Regions from separate parts of the Allobosea sp. NPDC055594 genome, predicted to be linked through region 2. Evidence: riboswitches for the same ligand, from Rfam matches in the RefSeq annotation. Region 2 holds a riboswitch; each other region holds the start of a gene.
What was found. Region 2 has a riboswitch for cobalamin ahead of ACWGRX_RS23215 (CbtB domain-containing protein). Riboswitches for the same ligand answer to the same signal wherever they lie in the genome.

Region 1 (6,559 bases), on a different contig from region 2:
CAATGGTGCGCGGAGCGCACGCTCACCGCGTGCCTCGAGGCAACCGAAGCTGCCCGGATACCGGCCTGCCCGATTCTCACGCCGGCACAGGCTCTCGCCGCCGAAAGCGCATCGGATTATTTCGAGCTGATGCCTTTCGACGGAGCGCCGGTGTCGCTGCCGATCGCCACTGCGAACATCCGCACGCGCGCGTTTTCAGCTTTCGGGATCAAGCCGGCGCCGCGGCTCGGGGCAGATACCGACATGATTCTTCAAGGGCTGGACATCGGTCCGGACGACATCGAAGCCCTGAGGCGACAAGGGGTCGTCTGACCGCTGGACACAGGCTGCGGCGCTTGCCGGCATCGCGGGGCTCCATCGCCCTGAACCGCTTCCTGCGAAGCCCGGGCCTTGCAAGATCCAATCGACGACAAGTCCCTGCATGCCGCAGAGGCCGAAGGGGCCGCACCGTGCCCGCTTGATCAGGCGAGCCGGATTTTCCGTCCGCCAGCACCGAACGCTTTGGCTCCAGGACTTCGCCCATATTCTCGCCCGGCCAGGCCTCGCCTACATCGCCTTCGTCAGCCACCCCTGCGCCCCGTTTGGAGATGTGACAGCCGGAAAGCCCAGAAGCGTTCGGGAACACGGGAAACAAAAAGCCCGCCTGAAGAGGCGGGCTGCGTCTTAGCTGATGAACCTGAAAATATGGCTTAATGTCCGCTACCGAGCCGAAAAACCCAGTCAAACAGTAATGGCGCGCCCGAAAGGATTCGAACCTCTGACCCTCAGATTCGTAGTCTGATGCTCTATCCAGCTGAGCTACGGGCGCGTGGCAACGGAACGGAACGGCGGGAGCCGCGTTCGGCTGACGGATGTCGAATTAGCGAGTCGGGCCGCGCTTGGCAACCCCGTTCTCGCGACTTTCTTCGCAGATTTTTTTAAAGGTCGCGGCCGGGCCTTTCCCGCCGACCCGCCCGGGAGGCCGACGCCATGGTGCGAGACCTCGCCGGGCTGCCGCCGGAGCCGGCTTCCGGCACCGCCTCCAGCATACTGACCGTCAGCCCATCCTGCGCGACCAGACGCGGTCATGTAGCGTCATCCCGGCCAGCATGGCGACCACGAAAAGCGCGACCGGGGCCAGCCCCAGCGAGAGCGAGGCCAGCGCCGGGCCCGGACAGAAGCCGGCCATGCCCCAGCCTACCCCGAAGATCGCCGAGCCCAGCACCAGCCGCCGGTCCACCGGTGACGTCGCCGGCAGATGGAACTGCTCGTCGAAGGCGGGGCGCCGCAGGCGCTTCAGCACGGCCATGCCCGCGAGCGCGACCGTGACCGCGCCGCCGAGCACGAAGGCGAGGCTCGGATCCCAGGCCCCGAAGAGATCGAGGAAGCCACGCACCCGGGCAGGGTCGAGCATGCCCGACATGGCGAGGCCGAGGCCGAAGACGGTGCCCGCCGCCAGGGCGGTGATCACTTGTGCGAATCGGTTCATGCCGCAGCGAGCCTCATCAGGGTAACGGTGACGATGCCGGCGAGCAGGAAGGTCGCGACCGCGACCGCCGAGCGCGGCGAGAACCGGGCGAGGCCGACGATACCGTGACCGCTGGTGCAGCCCGAGCCCATCCGCGTGCCGAACCCGACCAGGAGCCCGGCGAGCGCGATCACCGGCAGCGAGGCCGTGATCGTCACCGCTGGCCATTGCCCGGTGGCGAGCCGGTAGAGCGGCGGCCCGACGAGGAGCCCGATGACGAAGGCCGCATTGGTCGCGGCCTGCGTCCCGAGCGCGAGCCGTCCGAGAATGCCGCTGATCCCGGCGACACGACCGTTCAGGAGCAGCAGCATGACGGCCGACAGGCCGATCAGCATGCCTCCTGCGAGCGATGGCAGATAGGCCGTCATTCCGGCACCTCCTCATTGCAGAAGATCTGGTGCAGCGCCTCGACCAGCCGCGCGGCCTTCGCCGCCGTCAGCCGGTAGAAGATCTGCTTGGCGTCGCGGCGCGTCTCGACCAGCCCGGCCTCGCGCAGCACGGTGAGCTGCTGCGACAGGGTCGGCTGGTGGATGCCGAGCATCTCCTCGAGCTGGCCGACCGAATATTCGCCCTCGACCAGGGTGCAGACCAGCATCAGCCGGTTGCGGTTGGCGAGGGTGCGCAGCAGTTCCGCCACCTCCTCTGCCCTGGCGGCGAGCTCTGCCCTCGTGTTCACCTGTTCGGCTTGCATCGTCATCGCATCTCAGCCCCAGACCGCGCCCGGCAATGCGTCGAGCGGGATCTTCAGATAACGCCGGCCATTGCCTTCCGGCTCCGGCAGCCGGCCACCCCTGATGTTCACCTGCAGGGCATGGAGGATCAGCTTCGGCATCGGCAGCGTCTTGTCCCGGGCCTGGCGCAGCGCCACGAAGGAGGCTTCGTCCTGGCCGGCGATATGCGGGTTGGCCCGCTTCTGCTCACCAACCGTGCTTTCCCAGCGCGCCGCCCGGCCCCCCGGGCGGTAGTCGTGGCCGGTGAACAGCCGCGTCTCGTCGGGCAAGGCGAGAATGGCCTCGATCGAAGCCCATAGCGCCTTGGCGCTGCCACCGGGAAAATCCGCCCGCGCCGTGCCGGAATCCGGCATGAACAGCGTGTCGTGGACGAAGGCCGCATCACCGATCAGATAGCTCACCGAGGCTAGGGTATGGCCCGGCGAGAACAGCACTGACGCCTCGAGCGATCCGAGCCTGAAGCGTTCGCCCGCCGCGAAGACCTTGTCCCATTGCGAGGCGTCGGCCGGAAAATCCGGCCAGTTGTAGAAATCCTTCCACAGACGCTGAACCGCGACGACCTCGGCGCCGATCGCCGTCGGCGCGCCCGTCTTCGCCTTGAGATAGGCGGCCGCCGAGAAATGATCGGCATGCGGATGGGTGTCGAGAATCCACTCGACGGTGAGGCCCTGCTGCGCGACATAGGCGAGGATGGCATCGGCACTAACGGTCGCGGTCGCGCCCGATTTCTCGTCGAAATCGAGCACGGGATCGATGATCGCACAGCGCGCCGTCGCCGGGTCTGCGACGACATATTGCACGCTGCCGCTGCGCGGCTCGTAAAAGCCCTTGACCTGCGGACTGCGGGCGCTCTCGCGGTCGAGCCAAGCTTTTGCGCCGGCAAGATCGAAGCCGAAGCGCGCGCCGAAACCCTGCACCTCCTCGGCCCTGATCCGTCCGCCCAGGACCTCGCCCAGCACATGCAGGGTCAAGGAGCGCGTACCCCCCTTGCAATGCGCCAGCACCGGCCCCGGCGCCGCGGCGAGCGCCGCCTGGAAGGCCTCGACATCGGCCCGGGTGATGGTCGTCCCGGTCACCGGTACGAAGCTGTAGGCCAGGCCCGCCTCGGTCGCCGCCTGCCTTTCGGCGGCCGAATCTGGCTGGCCCGGTTCCTCGCCATCGGGGCGGTCGTTGACGATGGCCTTGACCCCCCGCGCGGCGAGGGACTTGAAGTCGACGAGGGAGGGCTGCCCAGCGACCGCAAGCCTCTCGGAGATCTCGACGATTTTCATGGCGGCTCCTGTGGCTCGAAATTCAATATACATTTTCATATAATATATAATGATAGTTTGCAACCTCCTTCGTCGCGCCACGGGACACCTCCCGCTCCCATCGCGCGTTGACGCCGCCTCATTCCCGCCCTACTCGTAAACACGACGGTTCCCTCACGGGATCAAAAGGGAACGCAGTGCAGGTGGCTCGCCACCCCATGCTGCGGCTGCCCCCGCAACTGTAAGCGGCGAGCCTTTCGCCATACGCCACTGGGGCCTCGGCCCTGGGAAGGCGGTGAGAAGGCGCTGACCCGCGAGCCAGGAGACCTGCCGTCAGTCGTGGTCACACGCGAACACGTTCGGACGGGGTGTTTCGATCGCTGGTTCACTTGCGCGCTGCCCTTTTCGGGTGCGGGCGGGAGATCGCGTTCGCGGTGACGTGCCACAACGTTGACCGCCCGAGGTTTCTTCCGTGCTCCCCTTCCCCCAGACCGCCCTGCGCGGCCCCTTGCCGTTCGCCTTCCTGCTGCTCGCCGGCACCTCGCTGAACCCCCTTGCCGCCGGGGCCCAGTCGGGACCTGAAACGATCCGGCTCGACGAGGTCGTGGTCAGCGCCACCGGCACGCCGACCCCGGCACGCGAGGTCGCGAGCTCCGTCACCGTCATCACCGCCGACCAGATCCAGCGCGAGCAGCGCCGGACGCTACCGCAGGCGCTCGCTGCCGTGCCGGGCCTCAACATCGTCCAGATCGGCGGCCCTGGCGGTCAGACCTCGGTGTTCATGCGCGGCACCAATTCGAACCACGTCAAGGTGCTGATCGACGGCATCGAGGCCAACGACCCGTCGACGCCGAACCGGTCCTTCGATTTCGGCTCGATGCTGACCGACGACGTCGAGCGCATCGAGGTACTGCGCGGCCCGCAGAGCGGCCTCTACGGCGCCAACGCGATCGGCGGCGTGATCTCGATCGTCACCAGGCGCGGCGAAGGACCGCCAAAGGCGACCGCGCGCGTCGAGGCCGGCTCGCACGGCACCTTCAACCAGGCCGCAGGCTTCAGCGGCGGCGACGACCGTTTCAACTACGCCTTCAACGTCTCCCATATGCGCTCGGACTCGACCGATTCCGTGCCGCCGAACCTGATCCCGCCGGGCGTGCGCGTGAAGCCCAATGCCTATGACGCCTATAGCTACTCCAGCCGCCTCGGCTTCGCCTTGACCGACACGCTCAGCGTCAACTGGGTCGGCCGCTATACCGACGGGCAGTTTCGCTCGACCTATGACAGCGGCTTCCCCAGTCGGCCGACATCCTACCGATCGCTTTCGAACTACGCCCAGGCCTTCACCCGCGGCGAGGTGGTCTGGGATCCGCTGGGAGGTCGCTTTGTGAACCGTTTCGGCGTGTCATACTCGAACCAGGATCGCTCCTACCGCTCCCCCGACGCATTCGGGGCCCTCGGCCTGCCGACGGAGAACCTGGGTGAGCGGACCAAGCTCGATTGGCGGGGCGATCTCGAACTCGCCAAGGGGCACATGCTGATCGGCGGCCTCTCCTATGAGCGCGAGCGGCTGGACACCCCCAGCCTCACGGCCTCGAACGGCAACAAGGCGGCCTATCTCGAATATCAGGGCAATGTCGCCGACCGCTTCTTCCTGGCCGCCAACATCCGTCACGACCACGATGACAGCTATGGTGGCCACACCACCTACCGGATCGCGCCGGCCTACATCGTTCCAGGGACCGAGACCAAGCTGAAGGCGAGCTATGGCACCGGTTTCAAGGCGCCGACGCTCGCCGAACTCTTCATCGACTACCGGCCGGGCTTCAACTTCTTCGGCAACCCGAATCTCAAGCCGGAGGAGAGCCGGGGCTGGGACGTCGGATTCGAGCAGCCGCTTCTGGACCGGCGCGTTCAGTTCGGTGCGACCTGGTTCCAGAACGACATTCAGAACCTGATCGCGACCAACGCGGCGCGCAACTCCTACGCCAATATCGGAAAGGCCGAGACGAAGGGTGTCGAGTCCTTCGCCGCGCTGCAGATCTCCGAGCAGTTGCGTGTCAGGGCCGACTACACCTTCACGCTCGCCAAGGATGAGGTCGCGCGACAGGAACTGCTGCGCCGGCCGCGTCACAAGGCAAGCGGCACAGTCACCTGGACCCCGATGGATAAGCTCAGCCTCTCGGCGACGCTGATCTATGTCGGTCCCTGGGTCGACGGGAACCGGGACTTTTCGGTGCCTCGCCTGAAGGCCAAGGGCGCGACGCTGGTCAACCTCGCCGCCGAGTACAAGGCCACCGACAAGGTCACGGTCTTCGGGCGCGTCGACAACCTGTTCGACAAACGCTGGGAGAATCCCGTCGGCTTCCTCGTGCCCGGCTTCGGCGCCTTCGGTGGCGTCAAGGTCGCGTTCGGCGGATGATGGCGGAGCGCCGCTCAAAATGCGCCCTCGGCGCAGCGCTCGTGGTCGCGAGCCTCGCGCTCGCGGCTACGCCGGCAGCGGGCGCGAGGCCGGAGCGCATCGTCTCGCTCAACATGTGCACGGACGAGCTCGTGCTGCGCCTCGCCGATCCCGCGGCGATCGCCTCGGTGACCTGGCTCTCGCAGGACCCGCGCAACGCCAATATGGCAGAGGCGGCCCGCCGGTACCCGGCCAATCACGGCCTCGTCGAGGAATTGCTGGCCTTCCGGCCCGATCTCGTCATCGCCGGGAGCTTCACCACCCGCAATACCGTCGCGCTGCTGAAGCGCGTCGGCGCACCGGTCAGGGAATTCGGCGTGCCGCGCGACCTCGCCGGGGTCAAGGCCCAGATCGCCGAGATGGCGGCGCTGCTCGGAGAGCCGGCCCGCGGCGAAGCCCTGATCGGCGAGATCGACGCCCGCCTCGCGCTCCTGGCGCAGCGTATCGGCAAGGAGCGGCCGAAGGCGCTGGTCCTGCGGCCGAACGGCTTCACCGTCGGGCGCGGCTCGCTCGTCGACGAGATCCTGACCAGAGCCGGCTTCGTCAACCTCGCCGCCGAGCTCGGCATCGACAATTACGGCCAGATCGCCCTGGAGACCGTGGCGCTCGGCGA
Region 2 (6,559 bases):
GGTTTCCGGCGTGAGCGGGCAGGTCAGCGCGACGATATCCGCCGCAGCGAGCACGCTGGCGAGTTCGGTCGGCGGTACGATCTTCTCGATCCCCGGCTCGCTGCCGCCGCGGCGGCGCACGCCGATGACATGCATGCCGAAGGCGCCGGCGAGGGCTGCGAGCCGCATGCCGATGCGGCCAAGCCCGACCACGACCAGCGTCTTGCCACCGAGTTCGTCCTCACGGCGGGTACGGTCGCCGATCATCGGCCGCCAGAAATGCCTAGCCTGGTTGTCGCGAGCGAGATGGAGCTGACGCGCCAATGCCAGGATCAGCGACATCGCATGCTCGGCAACAGCCCGTTCATTGCTGCCCTGGCCACTGGCGAGGCGGATGCCGTCGGCGGCGAGGCGCTGCTTGTCGAACTGGTCGGTGCCGGCACTGACAGACTGGATGAAGCGCAATTTTTCGGCGCCATCGAGCATCTCGTTGCGCCAGAGACCGGAGACGACCAGCACATCCGCTTCATGCGCCCTTGCCTTCAGTTCATCGACGGTGCGCACCTCGAAGCTCGCCGCCTCGCCGTGCCGCGCCAGATACTCGTCGCGAAGCTCATAGGCGGCATGGGCGAAGCCGATGGTCAGGGCGTTCCGCTTCGGCCAAGGCTGCATGTCGTTTTCTCCGGGAATTCAGAATCGGGCACAGGGGCGCGACGATAGCCTGCGATCGCACGCCCGTCGCCATCGCACCCTGCCCGATCGGCGACGCCTCCCAGCCAGCCAACGGAGGCGCTCCGGATTGGCCCGCGAGCCGACCCCAGGGGGAGCACAGCGCGGCTACGACCAGCGCCCGTCGCCTTCGGCGCCGAGGACGGTCTCGAGCCGGACCCAGCCCGGCTCGTCGCCCGGCAGGCCGAAGCGCAGGCGCGACGGATCATGCCGGAAGCGCCTGACATAGATGCCCGCCCGCCCGAGGCGCTCGAACAGGGCCGGCGCCGCGGATGTCTCGAGCAGGCGATAGAGTATGGTTCCGCCGACGACGCGGCCAGATTTGGCGAGCAGGGCGTCGAGCCGGCGCGCATCGGCGGCACGGGCCTTTTCCTGCGCCGCGAGCCAGCCGGCATCGCCGAGCGCCTGAGTGCCGATTTCGAGTGCCGGTCCCGCCACCGCCCAGGGGCCGAGCATGCCGCGCAACGCCTCGACATGCCGGCTCTCGCCGATCGCGAAGCCGAGCCGCACCCCGGCCAGACCATAGGCCTTGCCGAAGGAACGCAGCACCAGCGTCGCTTGCGGCAAGGTCGGAACGAGACTGGCGCCGGGCTGGAAGTCAGCGAAGGCCTCGTCGATCACCAGCAGGCCACCGCGCGCTGCAAGACTGTCTGCCACGGCCGTCAGCGCCGGCAGATCGACAATATGGCCATCGGGATTGTTGGGATTGACCACGACCACGACATCAGCCGCGCCGGCCTCGGCGAGATCGGCGATCTCACGAACCTCGCAGCCGGCTTTCCGCCAGGCCAGCTCGTGCTCGCCATAGGTCGGCCCGAGCACCGCCACGCGCGCCTGCGGCGCGAGGCGCGGCAAGAGCTCGATCAGAATCTGCGTGCCGGGAGCCGCGACCACGCCGCTTTCCGGCCGGACGCGATAGGCGCGCCCTGCCGCCGCCAGCAATGCCGCCTCCTCGCGCCCCCCGGGCAGACGCTGCCAGAGACTTAACGGCAGCGCCGGAAGCGGATAGGGGAAGGGGTTGATACCGGTCGAGAGATCGATCCAGGGCTCCGGCGCATCGTGAAAGAGCGCTTTGGCCGTGGCGAGATCGCCGCCATGCCAGATCGCCCCTTCCGTCCCTGCTCCATCCGCCATGATCTTCCCCGACGCTTTGCCGCTGCTCCTCGCCGCCCTGATCATCGAGGCGGCGATCGGCTATCCGGCGCGCTTGTACGCATGGATCGGCCATCCCGTCACCTGGATCGGGGCGCTGATCGCGGCGCTGGACCGCAGGCTGAACCGCGAGAGCGCCGCCTTCTCCAGAAGGCGTCTCGCCGGTCTCGCGGCACTCGCCATCCTGCTTTGCGTGACGCTGGTGGCGAGCCTCGTCCTGCTCTGGCTCTGCCGCCTGGCGGGTGCCTTTGCCCTGCTGCCGCTCGCTTTGCTCGCTTCGACCTTGCTGGCGCAGCGCAGCCTTTACGAGCATGTCGCCGCCGTCGCCGAGGGGCTCGAGAAGGATGGATTGCATGGCGGGCGCAAGGCGGTCGCGATGATCGTCGGGCGCGATCCTGAGAGCCTCGACGAGGCCGGAGTGGCGCGGGCCGCGATCGAGAGTCTGTCGGAGAATTTCTCCGACGGCATCATCGCGCCGGCCTTCTGGCTCGGCGTGTGCGGCTTGCCGGGCGCGGCCCTCTACAAGGCAATCAACACAGCCGATTCGATGATCGGCCACAAATCGCCGCGCCATCTCGCCTTCGGCTGGGCGGCGGCGCGGCTCGACGACCTCGTCAACCTGCCGGCCTCGCGGCTGACCGCCCTGCTGCTGATCGGTGCGGCGGCGCTCGACCGGCAGGCCGATGCCTCCGCCGCCTGGCGCGCCGTGCACCGCGACGCAAGGCGCCACCGCTCGCCCAATGCCGGCTGGCCGGAGGCGGCAATGGCGGGGGCGCTCGGGCTTCGGCTCGCCGGGCCGCGCGTCTATGGCGCGGTCAGGGTCGAGGATGGCTGGATGGGCGACGGACGGGCCGAGGCGAAGGCGGCCGACATCCGACGGGCGCTCGGGCTCTACCGGAAATCCTGCCTGATCCTGTGGGGGCTGGCGGGGCTCGGCAGCCTCACAGTGCTGGCTGGCTGAGCGACGCTCAGAACTCGATCCCCTCCTGCGCCTTCACGCCGGCGGCGAAATGGTGCTTCACCAGCGTCATCTCGGTGACGAGATCGGCGGCGTCGATCAACTCCGGCTTGGCGTTGCGGCCGGTGACGACGATGTGGAGACCGGGCCGGCGCGCCTGCAGCACCGCCACGACCTCGGCCAGCGGCAGATAGTCGTAGCGCAGGGCGATGTTGAGCTCGTCCAGCACTAGGAGCCGGATGCTCTCGTCGGCCATCAGCTCCTTCGCCTTCTCGAAGGCTCTCGTCGCGGCGGCAATGTCGCGGGCCTTGTCCTGCGTCTCCCAGGTGAAGCCCTCGCCCATCGAATGCCAGGAGATCTGATCGCCGAAGGCCTCCAGCGCCCTGCGTTCGCCGGTCGACCAGGCGCCCTTGATGAACTGCACGACGCCGATGCGCCAGCCATGGCCGAGCGCCCGCAGGATCAGGCCGAAGGCGGCGGTCGACTTGCCCTTGCCGGGTCCGGTGTTGACGATCAGCAGCCCCTTCTCGAGCGTCTTGCCGGCGACCTCGGCGTCCTGGACAGCCTTGCGCTTCTCCATCTTCGCCTTGTGGCGGGCGGCCTCGCCATCATCGATCGTCATCGCTTCTTCCCTGCTATTTCACCTGCATCGGCAGACCGGCGACCATGAAGACCACGCGCTCCGCCTGACTCGCAAGGCGCTGGTGCAACCGCCCGGCCTCGTCGCGGAAGCGGCGGGCGAGCGCATTCTCCGGCACGATGCCGAGGCCGACCTCGTTCGAAACCAGCACGATCGGCCCCTGCGCCTCGCGGCAGGCGAGCATCAAATCACCTGTGGCGATGGCGATATCGCGCTCGGCCAGGATGAGATTGGTCAGCCAGAGCGTCAGGCAGTCGACCAGCACCGGCCGCCCGCGCGGAACGACACGCAGAGCCTCGGGCAGCGCCATCGGCGCGTCGATCGTCCGCCAGTCCGGAGAGCGGCGGGCCCGGTGCTCGGCGATCCGCGCGCGCATCTCCTCGTCATAGGCCTGGGCGGTGGCGATGTAGATCCAGGGAGCCGGCAGGGCTTCGATCAGCGTCTCGGCATGGCGGCTCTTGCCGGAACGGGCGCCGCCGAGGACGAGGGTGAGCGGTGGAACGGTCATGTCTTGGTCTCCGCGTCGTGCTCGGGCGCAGAGCCGAGCATCTCTTTCAGGAGATTCTCGGCTCTTCGCTACGCTTCCGGCCGAGAATGACGTGAGTGCATTGCACAGCGCCCGCCGGATGGCTAATGATCATCCCCGACGGTGCCTCGGCGACGAGGTGAAAAGGGAACGCGGTGCGATGCCGCGGCTGCCCCCGCAACTGTAAGCGGCGCGTCCTGCGCCATCGGCCACTGGGTTTCCCGGGAAGGCGGAGCAGGACACCAAGCCGTGAGCCAGGAGACCTGCCGTCTTTCGATGTCGTCCAACAGGCTGCCGGTGGGGTGGCCAGGAAGTGAACCAAGATGAATACGGCTACCGTCTCCAGCCAGGCCAGCGTCTCCGAGCGCGCGAAAGCCGTCGCCGCGGCGCTGATCCTCGGCTTCGTGCTGGTCTACACCGTCGGCTTCGCGGCCTCCGCGAATGTCCACAATGCGGCGCATGACGCCCGCCACGGCCTCGCCTTCCCCTGCCACTGACGGGGAAGCCAAATGGTCACGCGTGTTCTCACGGTCAGTCTTCTGGCCGGGCTTCTGGCTGGGCTGCTGATATCGGCGCTCCAGCACGTCACCACGACGCCGCTCATCCTCAAGGCGGAGACCTATGAGGCGGCGCTGCGCGCGCAGCCCGCACCGATGCAGGCGGCTTTCACCGGCGAAGCCCGCATCCACCTCGCGCACGGCCCGGCCGCGCATGGGGACGAGCATGAATGGAAGCCGCAGGACGGTTTCCAGCGCACCGCCTTCACCAGCCTGGTGACGATCGGCACCGCGATCGGCTTCGCCGCCCTGTTGCTCGCCGGCATGATCGCGGCGAACGAGCGGATCGACGAGCGCCGGGCCCTGGCCTGGGCGGTCTGCGGCTTCCTCGCCTTCGGGCTCGCCCCGGCTATGGGGCTGGCGCCGGAACTGCCGGGCGCAGCCGCGGCGGAGCTACAGCACCGGCAGCTCTGGTGGCTGATGACCGCAGCCGTCACCGCAGGCGCGCTCTTCGTCTTCCTGCGGGTCGAGGCCTCCTGGGCAAGGGCGCTCGCCGTGCTCGCTTTGCTGCTGCCGCATCTGATCGGCGCGCCGCACCCGGTCGCTCCGGAAAGCCGGGTCCCCGCCGAGATCGCGGCGCATTTCGCGGCGCTCTCGCTCGCCATCCAGGCCGCGCTCTGGCTCGCCACCGGCTTCGCCGTCGGCGTGCTCTGGCCCTGGGTCACGCGCCGCAGCGCCGCCACCGCGGCAGCCTGACGCCTCGCGCGGCCGGAAACGGCCGCGCCAGTCCAAGGAAGCAGTCTCATGCTCGAAGGCGATCTCGCCCTCGCGACCGTCGCCCGGCTGGAGCCGGGCTGCACCATCCATGTCTGCACAGCCTGCCGGCGCCAGCGCGACGATCTGCCTGACGGCTATGACCGGCCGGGCGTCGAGCTCGCATCGGCCCTGGCCGCGCGCCTTGCCGGCAGCCGCGTCGCCGTCGTCGAGGTCGAATGCCTCGCCGTCTGCAAGCGGCCGTGCACCATCGCGCTCGCCGCCGACGGCAAGTGGACCTATCTGATCGGTGACCTCGACACCGACAGCCATCTCGACGAGATCGTCGGCGCGGCGCAGAGCTTTGCCGCCAGCGCCAACGGTATCGTTCCCTGGAAGGAAAGACCCGCCTCGTTCCGCAAGGGCGTGGTCGCGCGCGTGCCTCCGCTGCCGCGCCAACAAGGATCAGATCAATGAACGCTCCGCAGAACCCCGCGCTCGGCAAGGTGCCATGCACGATCATCACCGGCTTCCTCGGCGCCGGGAAGACGACCCTCGTCCGGCATCTGCTCGAGAATGCCGGCGGCAAGCGCCTCGCCGTGCTGGTCAACGAATTCGGCGATCTCGGCTTCGACGGCTCCTTCATCGCCGGCTGCGGCATCGAGGGCTGCTCGGAGGATGACATCGTCGAGCTGCCGAATGGCTGCATCTGCTGCACCGTCGCCGATGACTTCGTGCCGGCACTGGAGAAGCTGCTCGACCGGCCGAACCCGCCGCAACACATCCTGATCGAGACCTCGGGCCTCGCTCTGCCGAAGCCGCTGGTCCAGGCCTTCAACTGGCCGGCGATTCGCAGCCGCGTCACCGTCGACGGCGTGATCGCCGTGGTCGACGGGCCGGCCGTCGCCGAGGGCCAGTTCGCCGATGATCCCGAAGCCCTGAAGGCGCAGGCGGCTCAGGACCAGTCGGTCGACCACGACAACCCGCTGGAGGAGGTCTTCGAGGACCAGATCCTCTGCGCCGACCTGATCCTGCTCAACAAGAGCGACCTCGTCGACGCGGAAGGGCGCGAGCGGGTCAAGGCCGAGATCGCCGAGCATCTGCCCAAGGCGATCAAGGTGGTCGAGACCGCTCATGGCAAGGTCGAGCCGGCCCTGATCATCGGGCTGGGCGCCGCCGCCGAAGCCGACCTCGCGGCGCGCCCCTCGCATCATGGCGAGGGCGAGGACCATGATCATGACGATTTCGACAGCGTCGCCCTGCCGCTGCCGGAAGCCGGCTCGCCGGAGGAACTCGTCGCCCGCCTCGCCAAGGCCGCCGAGGCC
Region 3 (6,559 bases), on a different contig from region 2:
CGCCATCAGATGACCATCGATCGCCGGCCGGCCGGCCGCGGCCCGGTCGGTCACGACCATCTGTCCCTTGCGCGGGATCAGGATGTCGCCCAGACCGAGCAGGCCGACCGAGCCGATCCCGGCGGCGACGAGCACGGCATCAGCCGCTAGGAGCTCGTCCCGGATCGCGACGCCGGCGGCCTGCCCGGCCCGCATGACGATCTCGGAGACCGGCGCGTTGCGCCGGACCGTGACAGCGCTCCGCTGCAGCAGGCGCTGGGTGATCTCGTAGCCGAGCGCATGCCCGTCATCGGGGATTTCGAGGGCGAAGCAGACGCCGTCGCCGAGGCCGGGAATGCGGTTGAGCAACGTCGGCCGGTCGACATCGAGCACGCGCTCGCCGGCGGCAGCGAGATCGGCGCCGTGCTCGGCGACGAGCTCAGCCTCGAGCCGGGTGCGGGCAACGAGAAAAGTCGAGCGGCGATGGAACAGGCCGCGCAGCAAACCGTCGGCCTCGCAGCTTCCGTAGAAGGCGCGGGCATGGCGGGCGAGGTCCATCATCGGGCCGGGCTTCTTGCTCGCGACCGAGACCGCGCCGTCCGAAGCGCCGGTCGCTCCGGCCGCCGGTCCCGACGCGTCGAGCAGCGTGACCCGCGCCCCGGCCGCCGCCAGGAAATGCGCGGCGGCGGCGCCGACGATTCCGGCGCCGATCACAGCGACATGAAGGGAAGGAGAGCGGGCCATGCGAGGCGACGGGGGCGTCCTTGAAAGCGATGCGCGACCCTCGGTCGCTTCGCCTTTCGGGTCGATCCAAATGATCCGCCCCGACTTGCGCCATTGTTTGAAAGTGGCGAAAGGTCACCGCCTATGGCTAAGAGTGAGGCTCCCCGCCGCGGAACGAGCCATGCGCGAAGCCAATCTGACGCTGATCCAGACCTTCTTCATCGTCGCACGCGACGGCTCCTATTCGGCCGCGGCGCGCAAGCTGGGGATGAGCTACCAGTCGGCCGCGAACCATGTCCGCCGGCTCGAACAGGTGCTCGAGGAGCGCCTCGTCCTCTCCGAGCAGGGCGCCAAGACGGTGACGCTGACGCCGCGCGGGCGCAGCCTCTACAAGCTCCTGCTGCCGGAGCTCGACACGGTTCTGGCGAGGCTCGACCGCACGCTCGACAAGGAGCGGCCGGTGCTGCGCATCGGCCTGCCGCAGGCGATCTTCTACTATCTGCTGCCGCCGATCCTGGCCCGGTTCCGCGAGCTCTTCCCGCAGGTCGAGATCGTCGCCTATGAGCGCGACACCTCCCTGCCCGAGATGATCAAGGACGGCAGTCTCGATCTGTGCATCACCGAGCGCTATTTCGGCGACCCGAACGTGCCGCAGCACCTGATCTGTACCTATCGGCCGGCGCTGGTCTTCCCGACCGCCTGGGGCTCAGCACCCGCTCCCGGCGCGATCCGGGAATGGGCGCAAGGGCGCCCCTTCGTGACCTATGAGCCTGGCCAGCTGCTGCGCAATCTCGCCATCGACTATCTGCGCCCGGACGGCGCGGAGATGGAGATTGCGATCTCGACCTCCGGCAGCTCGAGCGTGAAGCGCTGCGTCGAGGCCGGACTCGGCTTCGCGATCATCCCGGCCTGGTGCCTCGACGGCGGCGAGACCAGTATCGCCGGACTCGAGATCGCTGAGCTGCCGGAGATCCCGATCTATTTCGGCGAGGCGAGCTTCCTGGCCCGCAACCCTTATGTCGTGACGCTACGCCAGCTCTGCGGCAACCTGATGCAGACGGCGCCGGTCCCGTAGGTTCCAGCCGCTTGACGCCGTTCCTCGCCGATCTATGGTCTGGCCCGATCATGGTTCTCTAGGCGTCACGGCCTGGAGCTAAGAGGGAATTCGGTGAGGCGCGCAGCGCCAAGGCCGAGGCTGCCCCCGCAACTGTAAGCGGCGAGCTCTCCACCCATCGTCCACTGGCGCTCGCGTGCCGGGAAGGCCGGGAGGAACCAGCATCGACCCGCGAGCCAGGAGACCTGCCCTGATCGTCGGAAAGGTCTTTCGGGCGGGGTGCTCCGGAGGGTTGCTGGCAGGCGCGGGACGAAGATCCCGCCGCTCCGTCGCAATCGCCTGCTTCCCGCCTTCATCTCGGGGAGCGATGAATCCAGATGCCCATCTCCAACAGCGCCGCCGGCGCCTTTTCCCGCGCCAGCTTGACAGGCCACGGCGCAGGCTTCTATCAGTTTTGTTATAACATTACATATCAACTCCCACCGCACCCGGCGGGCTCACTCCCCGGCGCCGTCCGCTCTCTCCTGCCTTCGAAGGGTCCCATGCGCGCCGTCCAGCGTTTCCGCCTCCCGCTCGCCCTGGCCGCCGGCCTGTGTCTCGCCACGGCCGCACAGGCGGCACCGACGCAGTACCCGCTGACGCTGGAGAACTGCAGGGAGACCGTCACCTTCAGCCAGGCGCCAAAGCGTGTGGTCGCGGTCGGCCAGACGCAGACCGAAATCCTCTATGCGCTCGGCCTCGGCGACCGCGTCGTCGGCACCGCCGTCTGGTTCAGCCCGGTCGCCAAGCCCTATGAGGCCGTGAATGCCAAGGTGAAGCGGCTCGCCGACAATGACCCGAGCTTCGAAGCGGTCGTCGCCCAGGAGCCCGACCTCGTCACCGCGATGTTCGAATGGCATATCGGGCCGAACGGCATCGTCGGGAAGCGCGACCAGTTCGCCAAGGTCAAGGTACCGACCTATGTCTCGCCGACCGATTGCGTCGGCAAGGACAATTCCGGCCCCGGCGACGGCGTGCGGACCAAGATGTTCGGCATGGAACTGGTCTACCAGAACATCCGCGAATTCGGCCAGATCTTCGACGTTTCCGACCGTGCCGAGGCACTGGTCGCCGAGCTGAAAGCGCGCGAGGAGAAGGCGGTCCAGTCGGTCGCCGGACTGAAGGCACGGGACGTGCCCGTCGCCGTCTGGTTCTCCAGCAAGGACATCAAGGGCGACGCCTTCATCGCAGGCAAGAACGGCGTGCCGGCCTATATCCTCTCGAAGCTCGGCGCCCGCAACGTCATCACCACCAATGAGGAATGGCCGCTGGTCGGCTGGGAAAGCATCGCGGCCGCGAACCCCGCCGTGATCGTCGTGGTCAGGATGGATCGCCGGCGCTTTCCCGCCGACGATATCGACCTCAAGCTCAACTTCCTCAGGACCGACCCGGTGGCGAGCAAGCTCGATGCCGTCAAGCAGGACAGGATCGTGGTGATGGATGTCGGCGCGACGCGCGCCGGGCTCGACACCGTCGACGGCATCGAGGCACTGGCGCGCGGCATCGAGCGCTTCGGCCTGGCGCGGTGAGCCACCACCCCGTCCAGCCGAACTGGCCGGCGCGGATCGGCATCGCGGTCGCGGCGCTGGCCGCGCTGGTCTTCGCCATCGCCCTTGCGGTGACGATCGGAGAGATGCGGATTCCGCTGGCGACCGCCTTCCAGGCGCTCGGCAACGGGCTGTTCGATCTCGGCTATCCGGTCAGCGCGATCCAGCAGGGCGTGATCTTCGACTACCGGCTGAGCCGGGCGCTGATGGCGGGGCTGTGCGGCGGGGCACTGGCGCTGTCGGGCGCTATCCTGCAGGCGCTGCTGCGCAACCCGCTGGCCGAGCCCTATATTCTCGGCATCTCGGCCGGCGCCTCGACCGGCGCGGTTGCGGTAATGATCCTCGGCTTCGGCGGGGCGGCGCTGACCGTCTCCGGCGGCGCCTTCCTCGGCTCGGTCGCGGCCCTGCTGATCGTCGCGCTGCTGGCCGCCGGCGCCGGCGGGGCGAGCGACCGCGTCATCCTCGCGGGGGTCGCCGGCTCGCAGCTCTTCAACGCCGCGACGGCGACGATCGTCACGACGCTCGCCAGCGCCGAGCAGGCGCGCGGCGTGATGTTCTGGCTGCTCGGCAATTTCGGCGGTGTGCGCTGGCCGGACGTCTTCGTCGCGACGCCGGTCGCGCTCGCCGGCTTCGCGATCTGCATGCTGCACGCCAAGGCGCTCGACGCCTTCGCCTTCGGGGCCGATGCCGCCGCCTCGCTCGGCGTCGCGGTGACGCGCGTGCGCATCATACTCTTCGCGGTGACCGCGGTGATGACCGCGACCATGGTCAGCATCGTCGGCACGATCGGCTTCGTCGGCCTCGTCATCCCGCACGCGGCCCGCTTCCTGGTCGGCCCCGGCCATACCCGCCTGCTGCCGGTCTGCCTCGTCATCGGCGCAATCTTCATGATCCTCGCCGACATCCTCTCGCGTATCCTGGTGCCGCAGCAGATCCTGCCGATCGGCGTCGTCACCGCGCTGGTCGGCGCACCGGCCTTCGCCATCATCCTCTATCGCGCCAGGCGGCCGGCATGACGCTCTCGGCACGCGACGTTTCCTGGGGCACCTCCGGGCGCATGATCGTCGGCGGCGTGACGCTCGAAGCCGCGCCCGGCAAGATCCTCGGCCTGATCGGGCCGAACGGCTCCGGCAAGTCGAGCCTGCTGCGTCTGCTCTGCCGCTTGCGCAAGGTCTCGTCCGGCGTGATCGAGCTCGATGGCCGCGATATCGGGCAGGTTTCGCGGCGCGAGCTCGCCCGCCGGCTCGCCTTCGTCGAACAGCAGGCGACGACCGAGATCCAGCTCAGCGTCTGCGACGTCGTCCGCCTCGGCCGCACCCCGCACCGCGGCGCCCTCGCCTCCTGGAGCGCGGCCGACGAGCAGGCGGTCGATGCCGCGCTGGCGCGCGTCGGCATGAGCGAACGGCACGAGCAGCACTGGCACACGCTCTCGGGCGGCGAGCGACAGCGCGTCCATATCGCGCGCGCTTTGGCGCAGACGCCGAGCGAGCTCATCCTCGACGAGCCGACCAACCATCTCGACATCCAGCACCAGCTCTCGATCCTGACCCTGGTCCGCCGGCTCGGCGTGACCTGCATCGTCGCGCTACACGATCTCAACCTCGCGGCGCTGTTCTGCGACGAGATCGCACTGCTGCACGAAGGCCGGCTGGTCGCCTCCGGCACGCCCGAGACCGTGCTGACCGAGGAGACGATCCGGCGGGTCTTCGGCGTCGCGGTCAGGATCGGCGCCACAGCCTCCGGCCGGCGCCATATCGAATATCTCGTCGATCCCGATTGCTATGGAGATGCCGCGCCATGACCGCCTCCGACCTGCAGCAAGCCGTGACGGGTTACTGGACCGCGCGCGCGCCGAAATTCGACGGCGTCGCCTCGCATATCGCCCAATCCGCGCTCTGGCGGGAGGTGCTGGAAGCGGCCTTCGCCACCGAACAGCCGCTCGATGTCGTCGATCTCGGAACCGGCACGGGCGCCTGCGCACTGGTCGCGGCCGCGCTCGGCCATCGCGTGCGCGCCTATGACGGGGCGGAAGGCATGCTTGCCGTGGCACGGGCCGCTGGGGAAGCGCAGGGCTTCGCCGTCGACTTCATTGCCGAAACGCTGCAGGACGCGGAAATCGCGCCAGGCTCGGCCGATATCGTGACGCTGCGCAATGTGCTGTGGACGCTGGAGGAGCCGATGGCGGCGCTGCTCAAGGCCCACGCCATCCTGCGTCCGGGCGGACGGATCGTCATCTCGGACGGACTGTGGTCGGTCGCACCGCAATACCGTTCGACCTATCCGGCCGCTGTCGCCGCCCGCCTGCCACTCCATGACGGGCTGAGCGAGGACAGGGCCCGGCAGATGCTGGACGCGGCCGGCTTCGGGCCGGCCATCTCCTGGCAGCACCTGTTCCCGGCCTCTCCCTATCCGGGCGACGTGCCGATGTTCGTGCTCTCGGCCGTCCGGGCCTGAAAGCGCCGCGCCCCTGCCCTCAGTGGCCGGCGTTCGGGACCGGCGGCGTGCCGTGGGTGTGAAAACTCTCGATCGTCTTCAGCCCCCAGGCCTGGCCCTTCTTCCGCTCTTCCTCGGTCCAGGTCACAGTCTGCCAGTCGGGATCGAGGATCAGGCGCGCGCCGGCATTGGCGATCTCGACGCGGTTGCCGGCCGGTTCGTAGACATAGAGGAAGAAGGTCTGCTGCACTGCGTGCTTGTGCGGGCCGGTCTCGATGTAGACGCCGTTCTCGAGGAAGATGTCGGCGGCCTCCAGTACATGCTCGCGCTGGTCGACGGCATAGGTGACGTGGTGGAAGCGTCCCAGGCTGCCGGTGTGGTCGCGGGTATAGGCGATGTCATAGCTCTTGTTGTTGACGGTGAACCAGCAGCCGCCGACCTCGCCTGAATCGAGTACGATCTGCTCGGTGACGCGACTGCCCAGCGCCTTCGGCAGGAAGTCGCGGATCGCCGCGACGTCGCGGGCGAGCAGGTTGAGATGGTCGAGCCGGCGGACCGCGCAGCCGCGGCCGTGATTGCGCTGCGGCTGGTTCTTCAGCGCCGGGCGCTCATGCGGCGGGGCGGCATATTTGTTGGTGTCGAAATAGATCTCGAAGACATGATCGTCCGGGTCGCGGAAGCGATAGGCCCGGCCATGGCCGAGATCGCCATCGACCCAGCCGATGCCGCAACCCATCGCCTCGATCGCCTCGACACGGCGCTGCAGCGCCTGCGCGCTGGTGGC

Region 1: another riboswitch for cobalamin. It lies ahead of ACWGRX_RS16535 (TonB-dependent receptor plug domain-containing protein); the one in region 2 lies ahead of ACWGRX_RS23215 (CbtB domain-containing protein).
Region 3: another riboswitch for cobalamin. It lies ahead of ACWGRX_RS13925 (ABC transporter substrate-binding protein); the one in region 2 lies ahead of ACWGRX_RS23215 (CbtB domain-containing protein).

What each region holds. Positions count from the first base shown of each region.
Region 1 is NZ_JBSHIO010000007.1:267,586-274,144, reverse strand. It holds gene ACWGRX_RS16565 (CaiB/BaiF CoA transferase family protein) at 1-312, shown strand, start outside; tRNA gene ACWGRX_RS16560 (tRNA-Arg) at 732-808, opposite strand; gene ACWGRX_RS16555 (DUF6691 family protein) at 1,037-1,468, opposite strand; gene ACWGRX_RS16550 (YeeE/YedE family protein) at 1,465-1,875, opposite strand; gene bigR (sulfite-sensing transcriptional repressor BigR) at 1,872-2,204, opposite strand; gene blh (bifunctional sulfur transferase/dioxygenase Blh) at 2,211-3,509, opposite strand; cobalamin riboswitch at 3,638-3,837, shown strand; gene ACWGRX_RS16535 (TonB-dependent receptor plug domain-containing protein) at 3,961-5,907, shown strand; gene ACWGRX_RS16530 (ABC transporter substrate-binding protein) at 5,949-6,559, shown strand, end outside.
Region 2 is NZ_JBSHIO010000016.1:74,410-80,968, forward strand. It holds gene ACWGRX_RS23190 (D-2-hydroxyacid dehydrogenase) at 1-651, opposite strand, end outside; gene cobD (threonine-phosphate decarboxylase CobD) at 817-1,842, opposite strand; gene cbiB (adenosylcobinamide-phosphate synthase CbiB) at 1,841-2,821, shown strand; gene cobO (cob(I)yrinic acid a,c-diamide adenosyltransferase) at 2,829-3,440, opposite strand; gene cobU (bifunctional adenosylcobinamide kinase/adenosylcobinamide-phosphate guanylyltransferase) at 3,454-3,966, opposite strand; cobalamin riboswitch at 4,090-4,269, shown strand; gene ACWGRX_RS23215 (CbtB domain-containing protein) at 4,308-4,481, shown strand; gene ACWGRX_RS23220 (CbtA family protein) at 4,494-5,237, shown strand; gene ACWGRX_RS23225 (DUF1636 family protein) at 5,286-5,711, shown strand; gene cobW (cobalamin biosynthesis protein CobW) at 5,708-6,559, shown strand, end outside.
Region 3 is NZ_JBSHIO010000006.1:77,772-84,330, forward strand. It holds gene ACWGRX_RS13915 (NAD(P)/FAD-dependent oxidoreductase) at 1-723, opposite strand, end outside; gene ACWGRX_RS13920 (LysR family transcriptional regulator) at 884-1,777, shown strand; cobalamin riboswitch at 1,812-2,023, shown strand; gene ACWGRX_RS13925 (ABC transporter substrate-binding protein) at 2,299-3,324, shown strand; gene ACWGRX_RS13930 (FecCD family ABC transporter permease) at 3,321-4,358, shown strand; gene ACWGRX_RS13935 (ABC transporter ATP-binding protein) at 4,355-5,143, shown strand; gene ACWGRX_RS13940 (class I SAM-dependent methyltransferase) at 5,140-5,796, shown strand; gene ACWGRX_RS13945 (catechol 2,3-dioxygenase) at 5,816-6,559, opposite strand, start outside.